Regions from separate parts of the Kitasatospora sp. NPDC005748 genome, predicted to be linked through region 1. Evidence: riboswitches for the same ligand, from Rfam matches in the RefSeq annotation. Region 1 holds a riboswitch; the other holds the start of a gene.
The links. A riboswitch is a leader RNA that binds a small molecule or an ion and turns the genes downstream of it on or off. The one in region 1 is predicted to bind glycine.
Positions count from the first base shown of each region.

Region 1 (6,989 bases):
CGCCGTACGCGCCGTCGATCCGGCTGACCGGCGGCCAGTACTTGTCCGCCGGGTTCACGCCCGCCGGGAAGACGGCCTCCTGGCGCGAGTAGCCGTGCGCCCAGTCACCGGCCAGCGCGCCCGCGGTGTGCGGGGCGTTGCGCAGCGGGTTGTCCTCGGCCGGCCACGCGCCCGAGCCGACCTTGTCGATCTCGGCCCGGATCTCGATCATCGCGTCGCAGAAGCGGTCGATCTCGTGCAGGTCCTCGGACTCGGTCGGCTCGATCATCAGGGTGCCGGCCACCGGGAAGGACATCGTCGGCGCGTGGAACCCGTAGTCGATCAGGCGCTTGGCGATGTCGTCCACCGTCACGCCGGTCTCCTTGGTGAGCGGGCGCAGGTCGATGATGCACTCGTGCGCGACCAGGCCGCCGGGACCGGTGTAGAGCACCGGGAAGTGCGGGGCCAGGCGCTTGGCGATGTAGTTGGCGTTCAGCACCGCCACCTGGGTGGCCCGCTTGAGTCCCTCCCCGCCCATCAGCCGGACGTACGCCCAGGAGATCGGCAGGATGGCCGCCGAGCCCCACGGGGCGGCCGAGATCGGGCCGACGCCGGTGGCCGGGCCCGCCTCGGACTGCAGCGGGTGGTTCGGCAGGTACGGCGCCAGGTGCGCGCGCACCGCCACCGGGCCGACGCCCGGGCCGCCGCCGCCGTGCGGGATGCAGAAGGTCTTGTGCAGGTTCAGGTGCGAGACGTCCGCGCCGAACTTGCCCGGCTTGGCGAGGCCGACCAGGGCGTTCAGGTTGGCGCCGTCCACGTAGACCTGGCCGCCCGCCTCGTGCACCAGGGCGCAGATGTCGGTGATCTGGGTCTCGTACACGCCGTGGGTGGACGGGTAGGTGACCATCAGCACCGCGAGGTTGTCGCGGTGCTGCTCGATCTTCGCCCGGAGGTCCTCGACGTCCACGTCGCCGTCGACCAGGGTCTTGACCACGACCACGCGCATACCGGCCATCACGGCGGAGGCCGCGTTGGTGCCGTGCGCGGAGGACGGGATCAGGCAGACGTCGCGCTGCGCGTCACCGTTGGCGTGGTGGTAGGCGCGGACGGCCAGCAGACCGGCCAGCTCGCCCTGCGAGCCGGCGTTCGGCTGGATCGAGACGGCGTCGTAGCCGGTGACCTCGACCAGCTGCTGCTCCAGCTGGCGGATCAGGGTGAGGTAGCCCTGGGCCTGGTCGATCGGCGCGAACGGGTGCAGCTGGCCGAACTCCGGCCAGGTCACCGGCTCCATCTCGGTGGTCGCGTTGAGCTTCATGGTGCAGGAGCCCAGCGGGATCATGCCGCGGTCCAGCGCGTAGTCGCGGTCCGACAGGCGGCGCAGGTAGCGCAGCATGGCGGTCTCCGAGCGGTGGCTGTGGAAGACCGGGTGGGTCAGGTACTCGTCCTCGCGCAGCAGCGCGGCCGGCAGCGCCTCGGCGCTCTCCGGGGTCTCGACGCCCTCGACGCCGAACGCGGCCCAGACGCCCGCCAGGTGCTCGCGGGTGGTGGTCTCGTCGGTGGAGACCGAGATCCGGTCCTCGCCGTCCTGGTACACGTTGATGCCGTGGGCGCGGGCGGCCTCGGCGATCGCGGCGGCGCGGCCGGGGACGACCGCGGTGACGGTGTCGAAGAACTCGCCGTGCAGCAGCTCGACGCCGCCGGCCCGCAGGCCCTCGGCGAGGGCGGCGGCGTAGCGGTGGGTGCGGCGGGCGATGTCGGCCAGACCGTCCGGGCCGTGGTACACGGCGTACATCGAGGCCATCACGGCCAGCAGCACCTGGGCGGTGCAGATGTTGCTGGTGGCCTTCTCGCGGCGGATGTGCTGCTCGCGGGTCTGCAGGGCCAGCCGGTAGGCGCGGTTGCCGTCGGCGTCGACGGAGACGCCGACCAGGCGGCCGGGCAGCGAGCGGGCGTACTCGGCGCGCACCGAGAGGTAGCCGGCGTGCGGGCCGCCGAAGCCCATCGGCACGCCGAAGCGCTGCGAGGTGCCGCAGGCGATGTCGGCGCCGAGCGAGCCCGGGGACTTCAGCAGGGTCAGCGCCAGCAGGTCGGCGGCGACGGCGACGACCGCACCGAGGCCGTGGGCCTGCTCGATCACCGGGGCGAGGTCGCGGACCACACCGGTCGCGCCGGGGTACTGGAGCAGCACGCCGAAGACGCCGCGCTCGGCGATCTCGGCCGGGATGCCGGCGGAGAGGTCGGCGACGACGACCTCGACGCCGGTCGGCTCGGCGCGGGTCCGGATCACCGCGGCGGTCTGCGGCAGGGTCTCGACGTCGACCAGGAAGACGCCGCCCTTGACCTTGGTGACACGGCGGGCCAGGGACATCGCCTCGGCGGCCGCGGTGCCCTCGTCCAGCAGCGAGGAGCCGGAGGTGGGCAGACCGGTGAGGTCGGAGACCACGGTCTGGAAGTTGAGCAGCGCCTCCAGGCGGCCCTGCGAGATCTCCGGCTGGTACGGCGTGTACGCGGTGTACCAGGCCGGGTTCTCCAGGACGTTGCGCAGGATCACCGGCGGGGTGAAGGTGCCGTAGTAGCCCAGGCCGATCATCGGCTGGAGGACGGTGTTGCGACCGGCCAGCTCGCGCAGCTCGGCGAGGACCTGGGCCTCGCTGCGGCCGGCGGGCAGGTCCAGCCCGGTGATGGAGCGGATCGCCTCGGGCACGGCGGTGGCGGCGAGCTCGTCCAGCGAGCCGTAGCCCACCTGGGCCAGCATCTTCTCCTGCGCGGCGACGTCGGGGCCGATGTGGCGGTTCTCGAAGGGGCTGGCCTGCTCGAGCTCGGTGAGGGTCACGGGGGTGGTGGTGCGTCCCGCGTTCGGCTGGGCGTTCATGGTGGTCGAGGCCTCCTGGTCACGGACCGGCGGGGGTACGCACGCCGGGCGGCACCGCCGCTGCGGACGACAGCGGACAGGCCTGGGGCGGACGGACCCGACAGGCCTCCCCCTCTGTCATCGGGACCTGAGAGCTTCACCCGCGCGAGGCGCTGTGGCGCCCCGCCGGCTTGCACCGTCGGTGAGGGTGGTGCCGCCGGCTCCCTCGCCGGCAGTCCTGCCCTGCTTTCCAGAGTGACCTATCCCACACGGTACGGATGCCTGAGAGATTCCGGGGAGGAGTTGCTCCTTCGGCGCCCCGACCAGCGACTTCCGCTCTCGGGGACTCTCCCGAGCGGGCTCGGCGGTCGCGCCCAGGGTACCAGCGGCAGGCGCCTCGATCACGGGTGCGTCCTGGCAGGTGAACAGCCGGTCCGTGACCCGGACGGCGCAGCACCGGGCCCGTCCGGCCGCACCCCGGTCGCGCCGGTCCGGTTCATGGCTTTTGGTGTGAAGTGGCGGATGGGACGGGCGGGCCGGCCGCCGGCCTGCGGGCGTTCCGCAGGCGCAACGCACTGGAGGAAAGAGTGCAGACCGATATCGACCCCCGGGACCTCATCGGCCACAAGGCGGTCGACCGCAACGGAGACAAGATCGGCACGGTCGACGAGGTGTACCTGGACGACGCCACCGGGCAGCCCGAATGGGCGGCCGTCCGGACCGGCATCTTCGGCCGGGACGCCTTCGTCCCCCTGACCACGAGCGAGTTCTCCGGCGACGAACTGCGGGTGCCCTACGACAAGTCCCTGGTGAAGGAGTCACCGGACTTCGGCGTGGGCCAGCACCTCTCACCCGCCCAGGAGCTCCAGCTCTACCGCTACTACGGGCTGGACACCCAGGTGGACGGCCGGCCGTCGGCCGGCGACGGCTCCGGCTCCGGCTCCGAGCCGGCCGACCTCGACTTCGGCAGCGTGCCGGCCGCCGCCCCGGCGGCAGCGGCGGGCACCGCCGCGGTGGCGGGCGTCGCCGCGGCGAAGCCCGCCGACCAGTCGGCCTCGGCGGCCCCGGCGAAGCCGCTCGCCTTCCACTCGGCCGACAGCATGGCCCCGCCCCTCACCGTCCCCCCGGCCGCCGACCTCGGCAAGCCGTCCGAACCTGCTACGGAGCCCAACGTGCGGACCCTCGACACCACCGCGCCCGCCACCCCGTCGGCGCCCGTCGCACCGGAGCAGCGCCCGCCGGCGGCCCCGCTCGTCACGGGCGGCCCCGACGGCGCCGAGATGGCGGCCCCCCGGGCCGCCACCTCCGGTACCCCGGCGCCCGACCGCGCGGGCGCCGCCTCGTCGGCGCCGAACGCTCCGGTGGAGATCACCTGCCGTGAGGAACGGCTGGACATCACCACCGAGTGGCATGTCGTGGGCACCGCGAAGCTGCGCAAGTACGTGACCAGCGAGGCGGTGGAGCGCCGGGTGCCGGTGGTCCGCGAGCGGGTCCGGGTGGAGCGGACGCCGGTCGGCGAGGCGGAGCGGGCCTCGTTGAGCGACAAGGACATCGCCGAGGCGGTGGAGGAGGTCACGCTGCGCGAGGAGCGGCCGGTGGTCCGCAAGTACCTGGCGCCGATCGAGCGGGTCCGCCTGGTCGTCGAGCGCTACACCGACGAGGAGGTGATCCGGGACGAGCTGCGGCGCGAGCACGTCGAGGTCCACGACAACACCGCGGCCGCCCCGACCCCGGGCCCCTCGTCCAACCACGCCCCGTCCGCCACTCCCGACGGCGCCGCCGGGCGCCCGGGCGGCGGCGAACACGCGGGCGCCGGCGGACACTTGAGCGCTGGCGAGCCGTCCCGGCCGGCCCCGCTGAGGCCGCTCGCCTGACGGTCCGACCCAGGGACCCCGGACCTCCACGGTCCGGGGTCCTTCGACTTTGCCAAAGCTTCACCGATCGATATTTGACACACTGAAGTATCTCCCGGCATGGTTGCTTCAGTTCATTCACTATGTACGGGAGGAAGCAACCGTGAGTGAGGCACCACAGCCCACCACCGCGGCCGAGAAGCAGAGCAGCGCCCGGGTCCTGCCGGCCCTCATCCTGGCGATGCTGTCGTTCAGCGTGGTGCAGACCGCGGTCGTTCCGATCCTGCCCTCGCTGGCCAAGGAGCTCGACGTCTCGGGCTCCAGCATCACCTGGCTGATGACGGCCAACCTGCTCTCGGCCGCCGTGCTGACCCCCCTGCTGGGCCGCTTCGGCGACCTGCGCGGTCGCAAGCCGATGCTGCTGATCTCGCTGGCCGGTCTCGTCGCGGGCTCGGCGCTCGCCGTCAGCACCCACTCCTTCACCTGGCTGGTCGTCGCCCGCGTCCTCCAGGGCGCCGGCGGTGGCGTGCTGCCGCTGGCCATCAGCATCGTCCGCGACGAGCTGCCGAAGCAGAAGGTCACCGGTGGCGTCGCCGCCATCAGCGCCTCGATGGGCGTCGGCAGCGGCCTCGGCCTGGTCGCCACCGGCCTGCTGCTGGAGCACTGGAGCTACAAGTCGATCTTCTGGATGGGCCTGTTCTTCGGCCTGCTCGCGGTCGCCCTGGTCGCCTTCCGGGTGCCCAGCGACCCGGTGACCGACAAGGAGGGCGGCGCCGACCCGCTCGGCGCGATCACCCTGGCCGGCTGGCTCTCCGCCCTGCTGGTCGCGGTCAGCCAGGGCAACACCTGGGGCTGGACCTCCACCAAGACGCTCGGCCTGTTCGCCGTCGCCGCCGTGATCGCCCTGATCTGGGGCGTCATCGAGGTCAAGGTCAAGCACCCGCTGGTCGACATGAAGATGATGTCCCGCCCGGCCGTCGCCTTCACCAACCTGGCCGGCCTGCTGATCGGCTTCGGCATGTACGGCTCGTTCATGGTGATCAGCAACTTCGCCCAGACCCCGGAGAAGCTCACCCACTACGGGTTCACCGCGACCGTGCTGCACGCCGGTGTCATGCTGCTGCCGTCCGCGCTCGGCTCGATGGTCGCCGCCCCGGTCGGCGCCCTGCTGATCGCCCGTCGCGGCCCGCGCCTGCCGCTGGTCCTCGGCGGCGTCCTCGGCGCCGTCGCGATGGCCTACCTGGCCGTCCGCCACAGCCACGAGGCCGACATCTACACCGCCTCGGCGATCTTCGGTCTCGGCATCGGCCTCGCCTTCTCGGCGATGCCGGCCTACATCAACGGCGCCGTCCCGGTCGAGCAGAGCGGCATCGCCAACGGCATGAACGCCGTGCTGCGCACCGTCGGTGGCGCGATCGGCACCGCCGTGATGGCCGCGATCCTCACCGGCGACACCATGAAGCTGCCGATCCCGGTCTCGCTGCCCACCCTGGACGCCTACAAGCACGCGTTCTGGGTCGCCGCCGCGGTCTGCGCGATCGCCGGCGCCGTCCCCTTCCTGATCCGCAGCGTCAAGCCCTCCGTCACCGTCGCCGGTGGCAAGGGTGCGGCGGACCTCAGCCCCAGCCCCGAGCTGGTCAAGACCGACGCCTGACGAGGCGTCCACCCCCCGCGCCCAGGGACAGGGCGCGGGGGACCGGTCCCCGAACGGTCGACGAGGGCATCGCGACCGCCCGAGGGCCGGCCGTGCACGCGGTCCCACCCGGCCCCCCTGCCGGGTGGGGCCGCTTCGTGCGTTCCAGGGGGGGTCAGCCCACCGCCGGTTCACCGCCGCCCGCCCCGGCCGACGGCCCGTCCTCGTCGCCGCGCAGCGGCAGCGGACGGGCCGGCTCCAACGCCGGGTCCTCCACCGCGAAGGTCCGCACCCGGCCCGGTCCGCTCCACGGCGTCTCGAACCGCACCGTCACCCGGCCTACTCCGCTGCCCTGCACCCACCCCGGGCCGAGTTCGGCGTGCCGCACGTCCTGGCCCGGCATCCAGTGCCGCGCCACGACCACCGCGGGCTCCGGGGCCTCGTCCTCCTGGGCGTCGGCCTCGACCGCCCCCGGCTCCCCCGCCTCCTGCCGGACGGCCTGCGCGAAGAGGTCCTCCTGGGTGTAGTCCGCCAGCTGCGAGACCCCGACCCCGAGCAGCCGGACGCCGCCGGTGATGTCCACCTGGGAGGCCAGCCGGCGGGCCGTCTCGACGATCACCGTCTCGTCGTCCGTCGGACCGCGCAGGGTCTCCGAGCGGGTCAGCGTGGAGAA
Region 1 is NZ_JBEXYD010000015.1:11,531-18,519, reverse strand. Features, by position in the region: gene gcvP (aminomethyl-transferring glycine dehydrogenase) at 1-2,851, opposite strand, end outside; glycine riboswitch at 3,091-3,194, opposite strand; gene ABZ495_RS14240 (DUF2382 domain-containing protein) at 3,418-4,704, shown strand; gene ABZ495_RS14235 (MFS transporter) at 4,847-6,337, shown strand; gene ABZ495_RS14230 (DNA polymerase IV) at 6,492-6,989, opposite strand, start outside.

Region 2 (6,989 bases), on a different contig from region 1:
CAGACCTGCCCCGCGGCCAGCGCGTGCAGCAGTGCCTCGTACGCCTCCCAGCGTTCCGGCGCGACCTCGCGCAGGGCGTGCTCCAGCGCTCTCGGATCCGCGCCGGGGCGCCCGGCGGGTGCCTGGCCCCAGGGCCCCGGTGCACCGCCCGCTACCGCTCCCGCACTCATGCGCCCACCTCGCTGCGCCTCTTCTTCTCTCACCTGCCGCCGGCCCGGCGGTCATCTGCAGGCACCCTATGGGGCGCCACCCGCCACCGCCACGCCGACGTGCCCGGCGGTGGCCTCCGGCCCGGTGCCGGGCGAGGAGGAACGCGTCACATCCGTGCGTAGAACGGCTGGACCCGGTTGAGCAGCCACTCGACCACGGGGTCCTCCGCGAGGTCGAGCAGTACGAGGTGGACGCCGCCGGGCAGCGGCGCGGTTCCCAGCGCACGGCCCAGGGCCTCGTTCACGGCGGCCGGTTCGGCCGGGGCCGCCGGATCGAGCTGGACGCCGACGAACATCACCGTCGGCTCGCCCTCCACGCTGGCCAGCGCCCGCCTGGCGGTCAGGACGCCGGGCAGGCCCGAGAGCTCGTACCGGCAGGCGGCCAGGAAGGCCTCCGGGTCCTCGCCCGGCACCGGTTCGCGCAGCGCCACCCGGCCGCCGGTCGGTGCCTCCGGGGCGTCCCAGCGGTCCTCGCGCGGCCCGCGCCGCAGCTCGGCGACGCCCTGCGGCGGCACCGGGATGCCCACCGGCGCCTCCGGGTTCACCGCGATGCCCACGCCCAGCGGCAGCCCGCGGGCGAACTCCCAGACCGGCGCGATCGCGAAGGCCATCCCGGGCGCCTGATGGAGGAGCACCTCCTGCGAGGAGAAGACCGGGACGTAGGGGTCGCCGGCCAGCTCGATGGTCGGCAGGTCCAGGGCCTGGCCCTGCGGGTCGCCGCCGGCCGGCAGCGGGATCCACACCTGGCTGCGGGCGAGCACCTCGAACACCCGGGGGGTCGCGCCGGGATCGCCGAGCGCGGCCGTGAGCACCTGCTCCAGCTCGTTCGCGGGCCATCCACCGCCGGGCGGCGCCGCCTCCGGGCCGCCCCACCCCTGCTGCTGCTCCACCGGGTACCCCATCCGCCGCTGTACCGCCCTCTGTCCGCCGACGCCGAGCAGCCTAGCGGGCCCGCGGCCGGGGCCGCGGTGCGCGCCGGTACCGGTCGGTACGGGGCCGGGGCGGTACCGGTGGGCTACCGGTGGCGGGTGCGGGCCGGGCCCGCCGGGCGGGGCCGGGCCCGGGGCCCCTCTCCCGTCTTCCGCCGGGACGTGCCATGATGTCCGCGTCTGCGGGTGTTCCCCGCCGAGAACCTCAACTCCATACCGGCCGCTCGAACCCGCGCGGGAGAGTCCGGAGTACCCCCGAGAGGCGGTACAGCCGGCGCCGAAGGAGCAAGTCCTCCCCGGAATCTCTCAGGCCCCCCTACCGCACGGGTTAGGCACATCTGGAAAGCGGCGCACGGCCCTGTCGCGCGCCCACCCACGGTGCAAGCCGCCATGCTGTCCTGTTAGCTGTGAAGCGCTGCGGGCCCGCGTGCGGTGAAGCTCTCAGGTTCGACGACAGATGGGGAGACCCAGCCGCCGCATGCCCGCGCGCAGGCTCGGTCCCCGAGCGGGTCCGGTCCGGCGTGCGCACACCTGAGTGCCCAGACCGAGGAGTTCCAGGCCATGTCGTCCCTCCGCCTCACCGCGCTCGACGCGCTGCACCGCGCCCTCGGCGCGACCATGACCGACTTCGCCGGCTGGGACATGCCGCTGCGTTACGGCAGCGAGCGCGAGGAGCACCTCGCCGTCCGCACCAAGGCCGGTCTGTTCGACCTCTCCCACATGGGCGAGATCACCGTGACCGGCCCGCAGGCCGGCGCGATGCTGGACCACGCGCTGGTCGGCTTCGTCTCCGCGCTCGGCGAGCTGCGGGCCCGCTACACCATGATCTGCGCCGAGGACGGCGGCATCCTGGACGACCTGATCGTCTACCGCCTGCGCGAGGACGCCTTCCTGGTCGTCGCCAACGCCTCCAACGCCCAGCTGGTGCTGGACGAGCTGATCGCCCGCGCCAAGGGCTACGACGCCGTCGTCACCGACGACCGCGACACCTACTCGCTGATCGCCGTCCAGGGCCCGGAGTCCACCGCGATCCTGGCCGACACCACCGAGGCCGACCTGCCCGGCCTGAAGTACTACGCGATCCTCCCGGCCCAGGTGGCCGGCCGCGACGTGCTGCTCGCCCGCACCGGTTACACCGGCGAGGACGGCTTCGAGATCTTCTGCAACCCGGGCGACGCCGCGCACATCTGGACGGCGCTGACCGAGGCCGGCACCGGCCGCGGCCTCGTCCCCTGCGGCCTCTCCTGCCGCGACACGCTGCGCCTGGAGGCCGGCATGCCGCTCTACGGGCACGAGCTCTCCACCGACCTGACCCCCTTCGACGCCGGCCTCGGCCGGGTGGTCCGCTTCGACAAGACCACCAACGAGGGCGCGTTCGTCGGCCGCAAGGCCCTGGAGCAGGCCGCCGCCGCGGCCGAGGCCAACCCGCCGCGGGTGCTGGTCGGCCTGGTCTCCGAGGGCAAGCGCGTGCCGCGCGCCGAGTACACCGTGGTGACCGCCGACGGCGAGCCGATCGGCCGGATCACCTCGGGCGCGCCCTCCCCCACGCTGGGCAAGCCGATCGCGATCGCCTACGTGGACGCGGCGCACGCCGCCCCGGGCACCACCGTCGCGGTGGACGTGCGCGGCAAGCACGAGCCGGTGCAGGTCGTGGCGCTGCCGTTCTACAAGCGCGCCCGCTGACGCCCCTCGGGCGCGCCCGCCGAGGCCTCACGAGCGCGCCCGCCCGGGCCTGACCACCCCGAAGATCCACGTCGAAGCCGTCCGTCCGGCGGCCCGCTTCGTCGTACCCGCTTCCCATCCTGGAGAATGACGCCATGAGCAACCCCCAGCACCTGCAGTACACCAAGGAGCACGAGTGGCTGACCGCCGTCGAGGACGGTGTCTCCACGGTCGGCATCACCGCCCACGCCGCCGACGCGCTCGGTGACATCGTCTACGTGCAGCTGCCCGAGGTCGGCGAGACCGTGACCGCCGGTGAGACCTGTGGCGAGCTGGAGTCCACCAAGTCGGTCAGCGACCTGTACTCGCCGGTCACCGGCGAGATCACCGAGGTCAACCAGGACGTCCTGGACGACAACTCCCTGGTCAACAGCGCCCCGTTCGAGGGTGGCTGGCTGTTCAAGGTGCGCGTCGAGTCGACCGACGAGCTGCTCAGCGCCGACGAGTACAACGCCCTGACCAACCCGGCCTGAGCCGGCCGTTCGGGGTGGCCGCAGTGCGGCGGCCGCCCCGGCCACCGGGCCTCCTCCGCCCTCCGGTCGCCCGCCGCCACCCTTCCGTGGGGCGTGCCAGGCGCGGCACCTCCTTCTCTCCTCCCTGGGAAGACCACACCATGACGGTTCTCAACCAGTCCCTGCACTCGCTCGACCCGGAGATCGCCGCCGCGGTCGACGCCGAGCTGCACCGCCAGCAGACCACCCTGGAAATGATCGCCTCCGAGAACTTCGCCCCGGTGGCGGTCATGGAGGCCCAGGGCTCGGTGCTGACCAACAAGTACGCCGAGGGCTACCCGGGCCGCCGCTACTACGGTGGCTGCGAGCACGTCGACGTGGTCGAGCAGATCGCGATCGACCGGATCAAGGCCCTGTTCGGCGCCGAGCACGCCAACGTCCAGCCGCACTCCGGCGCGCAGGCCAACGCCGCCGCGATGTTCGCGCTGATCCAGCCGGGCGACACCATCCTGGGTCTGAGCCTGGCCCACGGCGGTCACCTGACCCACGGCATGAAGATCAACTTCTCCGGCAAGCTCTACAACGTCGCCGCGTACCACGTGGACGACAAGACCGGCCAGGTCGACATGGCCGAGGTCGAGCGCCTCGCCAAGGAGCACCAGCCGAAGCTGATCATCGCCGGCTGGTCCGCCTACCCCCGTCAGCTGGACTTCGCCGCGTTCCGCCGGATCGCCGACGAGGTCGGCGCCCTGCTGATGGTCGACATGGCGCACTTCGCCGGTCTGGTCGCCGCGGGCCTGCACCCCAACCCGGTGCCGTACGCGGACGTGGTCACCACCACCACGCACAAGACCCTGGGCGGCCCGCGCGGCGGCGTCATCCTCTCCAAGGCCGAGTGGGCCAAGAAGATCAACTCCGCGGTCTTCCCCGGCCAGCAGGGCGGCCCGCTGGAGCACGTGATCGCCGGCAAGGCCGTCGCCTTCAAGGTCGCCGCCTCCGAGGAGTTCAAGGAGCGCCAGCAGCGCACCCTGGACGGCGCCCGGATCCTGGCCGAGCGCCTGCTGCAGGCCGACGTCGCCGAGGCCGGCGCCTCGGTGCTGTCCGGCGGCACCGACGTCCACCTGGTCCTGGTCGACCTGCGCAACAGCCAGCTCGACGGCCAGCAGGCCGAGGACCGGCTGCACGAGGTCGGCATCACGGTCAACCGCAACGCCATCCCGAACGACCCGCGCCCGCCGATGGTCACCTCCGGCCTGCGGATCGGCACCCCGGCCCTGGCCACCCGCGGCTTCCAGGCCGAGGACTTCCGCGAGGTCGCCGACATCATCGCCGAGGCGCTGAAGCCCGCCTTCGACGAGACCGTCGCCACCGCACTGAAGGCCCGGGTCACCGCCCTCGCCGAGAAGTACCCGCTCTACCCGAACCTGTAGTTCGGACACGGGTGACCGGGCTCACCTCGCCTGGTCACCTGGGATTCCGGGGCACCGCGCACACTGGACAGTGCGCGCGGTGCCCCGTTCCGTGTCAGCACCCCGCCTGCAAGTCCTTCCACGAGACCAGACAAGGACGTCCTCCGTGGCCATCAGCGTCTTCGACCTCTTCTCCATCGGCATCGGCCCGTCGAGTTCCCACACCGTCGGCCCGATGCGCGCCGCCCGGATGTTCGCCCGCCGCCTGAAGTCCGAGGACCTGCTGACCGGGGTGGCGAGCGTCCGCGCCGAGCTCTTCGGCTCGCTGGGCGCCACCGGCCACGGCCACGGCACCCCGAAGGCCGTCCTGCTGGGCCTGGAGGGCAACTCCCCCCGCACGGTCGACGTCGACCAGGCCGACCGGGACGTCGAGCGGATCACCGCCGAGAAGCGGCTCGACCTGCTCGGCGCCCACCCGATCGACTTCGACCCGGGCACCCAGCTGATCCTGCACCGGCGCCGCTCGCTGCCGTACCACGCCAACGGGATGACCCTCTGGGCCTTCGACGCCGACGGCGGCCTGCTGCTGGAGAAGACCTACTACTCGGTCGGCGGCGGCTTCGTCGTCGACGAGGACGCGCTGGGCGCGGACCGCGTGAAGCCGGACGACACCGTGCTGAAGTACCCCTTCCGCACCGGCGACGAGCTGCTCCGCCTCAGCCGCGAGACCGGCCTGTCCATCTCCGGCCTGATGCTGGAGAACGAGAAGGCCTGGCGCAGCGAGGAGGAGATCCGGGCCGGGCTGCTGGAGATCTGGCGCGTCATGCAGGAGTGCGTGCGGGCCGGGATGTCCCGCGAGGGCATCCTCCCCGGCGGCCTCAAGGTGCGCCGCCGCGCCGCCTCGGGCGCCCGCGCCCTGCGCGCCGAGGGCATCGGGCCGGCCAACGCCATGGAGTGGGTGACCCTCTACGCGATGGCCGTCAACGAGGAGAACGCCTCCGGCCGCCGGGTCGTCACCGCGCCCACCAACGGCGCGGCCGGGATCATCCCCGCCGTGCTGCACTACTACCTGAACTTCATCCCGGGCGCGGACGAGGACGGCATCGTCCGCTTCCTGCTCGCCGCCGGTGCGATCGGCATGCTCTTCAAGGAGAACGCCTCGATCTCCGGCGCCGAGGTCGGCTGCCAGGGCGAGGTCGGCTCCGCCTGCTCGATGGCGGCCGGCGGCCTCGCCGAGGTCCTCGGCGGTTCCCCCGAGCAGGTCGAGAACGCCGCCGAGATCGGCATCGAGCACAACCTGGGCCTCACCTGCGACCCGGTCGGCGGCCTGGTCCAGATCCCCTGCATCGAGCGCAACGGCATGGCCTCGGTCAAGGCCGTCACCGCCGCCCGGATGGCCCTGCGCGGCGACGGCCGCCACCACGTCTCCCTCGACAAGGCGATCAAGACCATGAAGGAGACCGGCGCCGACATGAAGATCAAGTACAAGGAGACCTCGCGCGGCGGCCTCGCCGTCAACGTCATCGAGTGCTAGGCAAGTGTGCTGACCTGCATGGTTTCTCCGTCAGAGCTGCCAGGCCTCTCTCTGCGCACACGGCCCGAAGTGCCTGAAAGGCCCCTCGGACAGCTCTGACCTCCCTGAGGACTCCCTGGCGAATCCCTGGTCCGCACCATGCCGACCAGGGATTTCCGGTCTCGCGGCGGACGGAGCCGGCGCCTGGCGTTCTGCGGCCTCCCGCTTCCCCCGGTAGGCCTCCTTCCGCGCACCGGGTCGGGGGGGGTCAGCGGCGCAGGGTGAGGGGCAGCGCCTCCAAGCCGCGCAGCATCATCGTGTTGCGCCAGCGCAGGTCGCGCTCCTGGCAGGCCAGGGTCGTTCCGGGGAAGCGGGCGAGGAGCGCGGTGAGCGCGATCTCGGTCTCCAGCTTGCCGAGCAGGGCCCCGAGGCAGCGGTGGATGCCACCGCCGAAGGCGAGATGGCCGGCGTCCCGGCGGTCGAGGATGAGGCGGTCGGGGTCCTGGAAGCGCGCCGGGTCGCGGTTGGCCGCGCCGAGGGACAGCAGCACGAACTCGTCCTGCGGGATCTCCACCCCGCCGACGTCCACCGGCTCGGTGGTGAAGCGGGTGGTGGCCATGCAGATGGGGGAGTCGTAGCGCAGGAACTCCTCGACGGCCCTGGGCATCCGGGTGAGATCGGCGCGCAGCCAGGCGGCCTGGCCGGGATCGCGCAGCAGCGCGAGGCAGGAGGTGCCCAGCAGGTTCACGGTGGTC
Region 2 is NZ_JBEXYD010000013.1:107,630-114,618, reverse strand. Features, by position in the region: gene ABZ495_RS13395 (enhanced serine sensitivity protein SseB C-terminal domain-containing protein) at 1-170, opposite strand, end outside; gene ABZ495_RS13390 (enhanced serine sensitivity protein SseB C-terminal domain-containing protein) at 317-1,099, opposite strand; glycine riboswitch at 1,364-1,470, shown strand; gene gcvT (glycine cleavage system aminomethyltransferase GcvT) at 1,700-2,821, shown strand; gene gcvH (glycine cleavage system protein GcvH) at 2,956-3,333, shown strand; gene glyA (serine hydroxymethyltransferase) at 3,474-4,742, shown strand; gene ABZ495_RS13370 (L-serine ammonia-lyase) at 4,888-6,255, shown strand; gene ABZ495_RS13365 (cytochrome P450) at 6,503-6,989, opposite strand, start outside.
Region 2: linked by a shared signal. The riboswitch ahead of gcvT (glycine cleavage system aminomethyltransferase GcvT) and the one ahead of gcvP (aminomethyl-transferring glycine dehydrogenase) in region 1 are both predicted to bind glycine.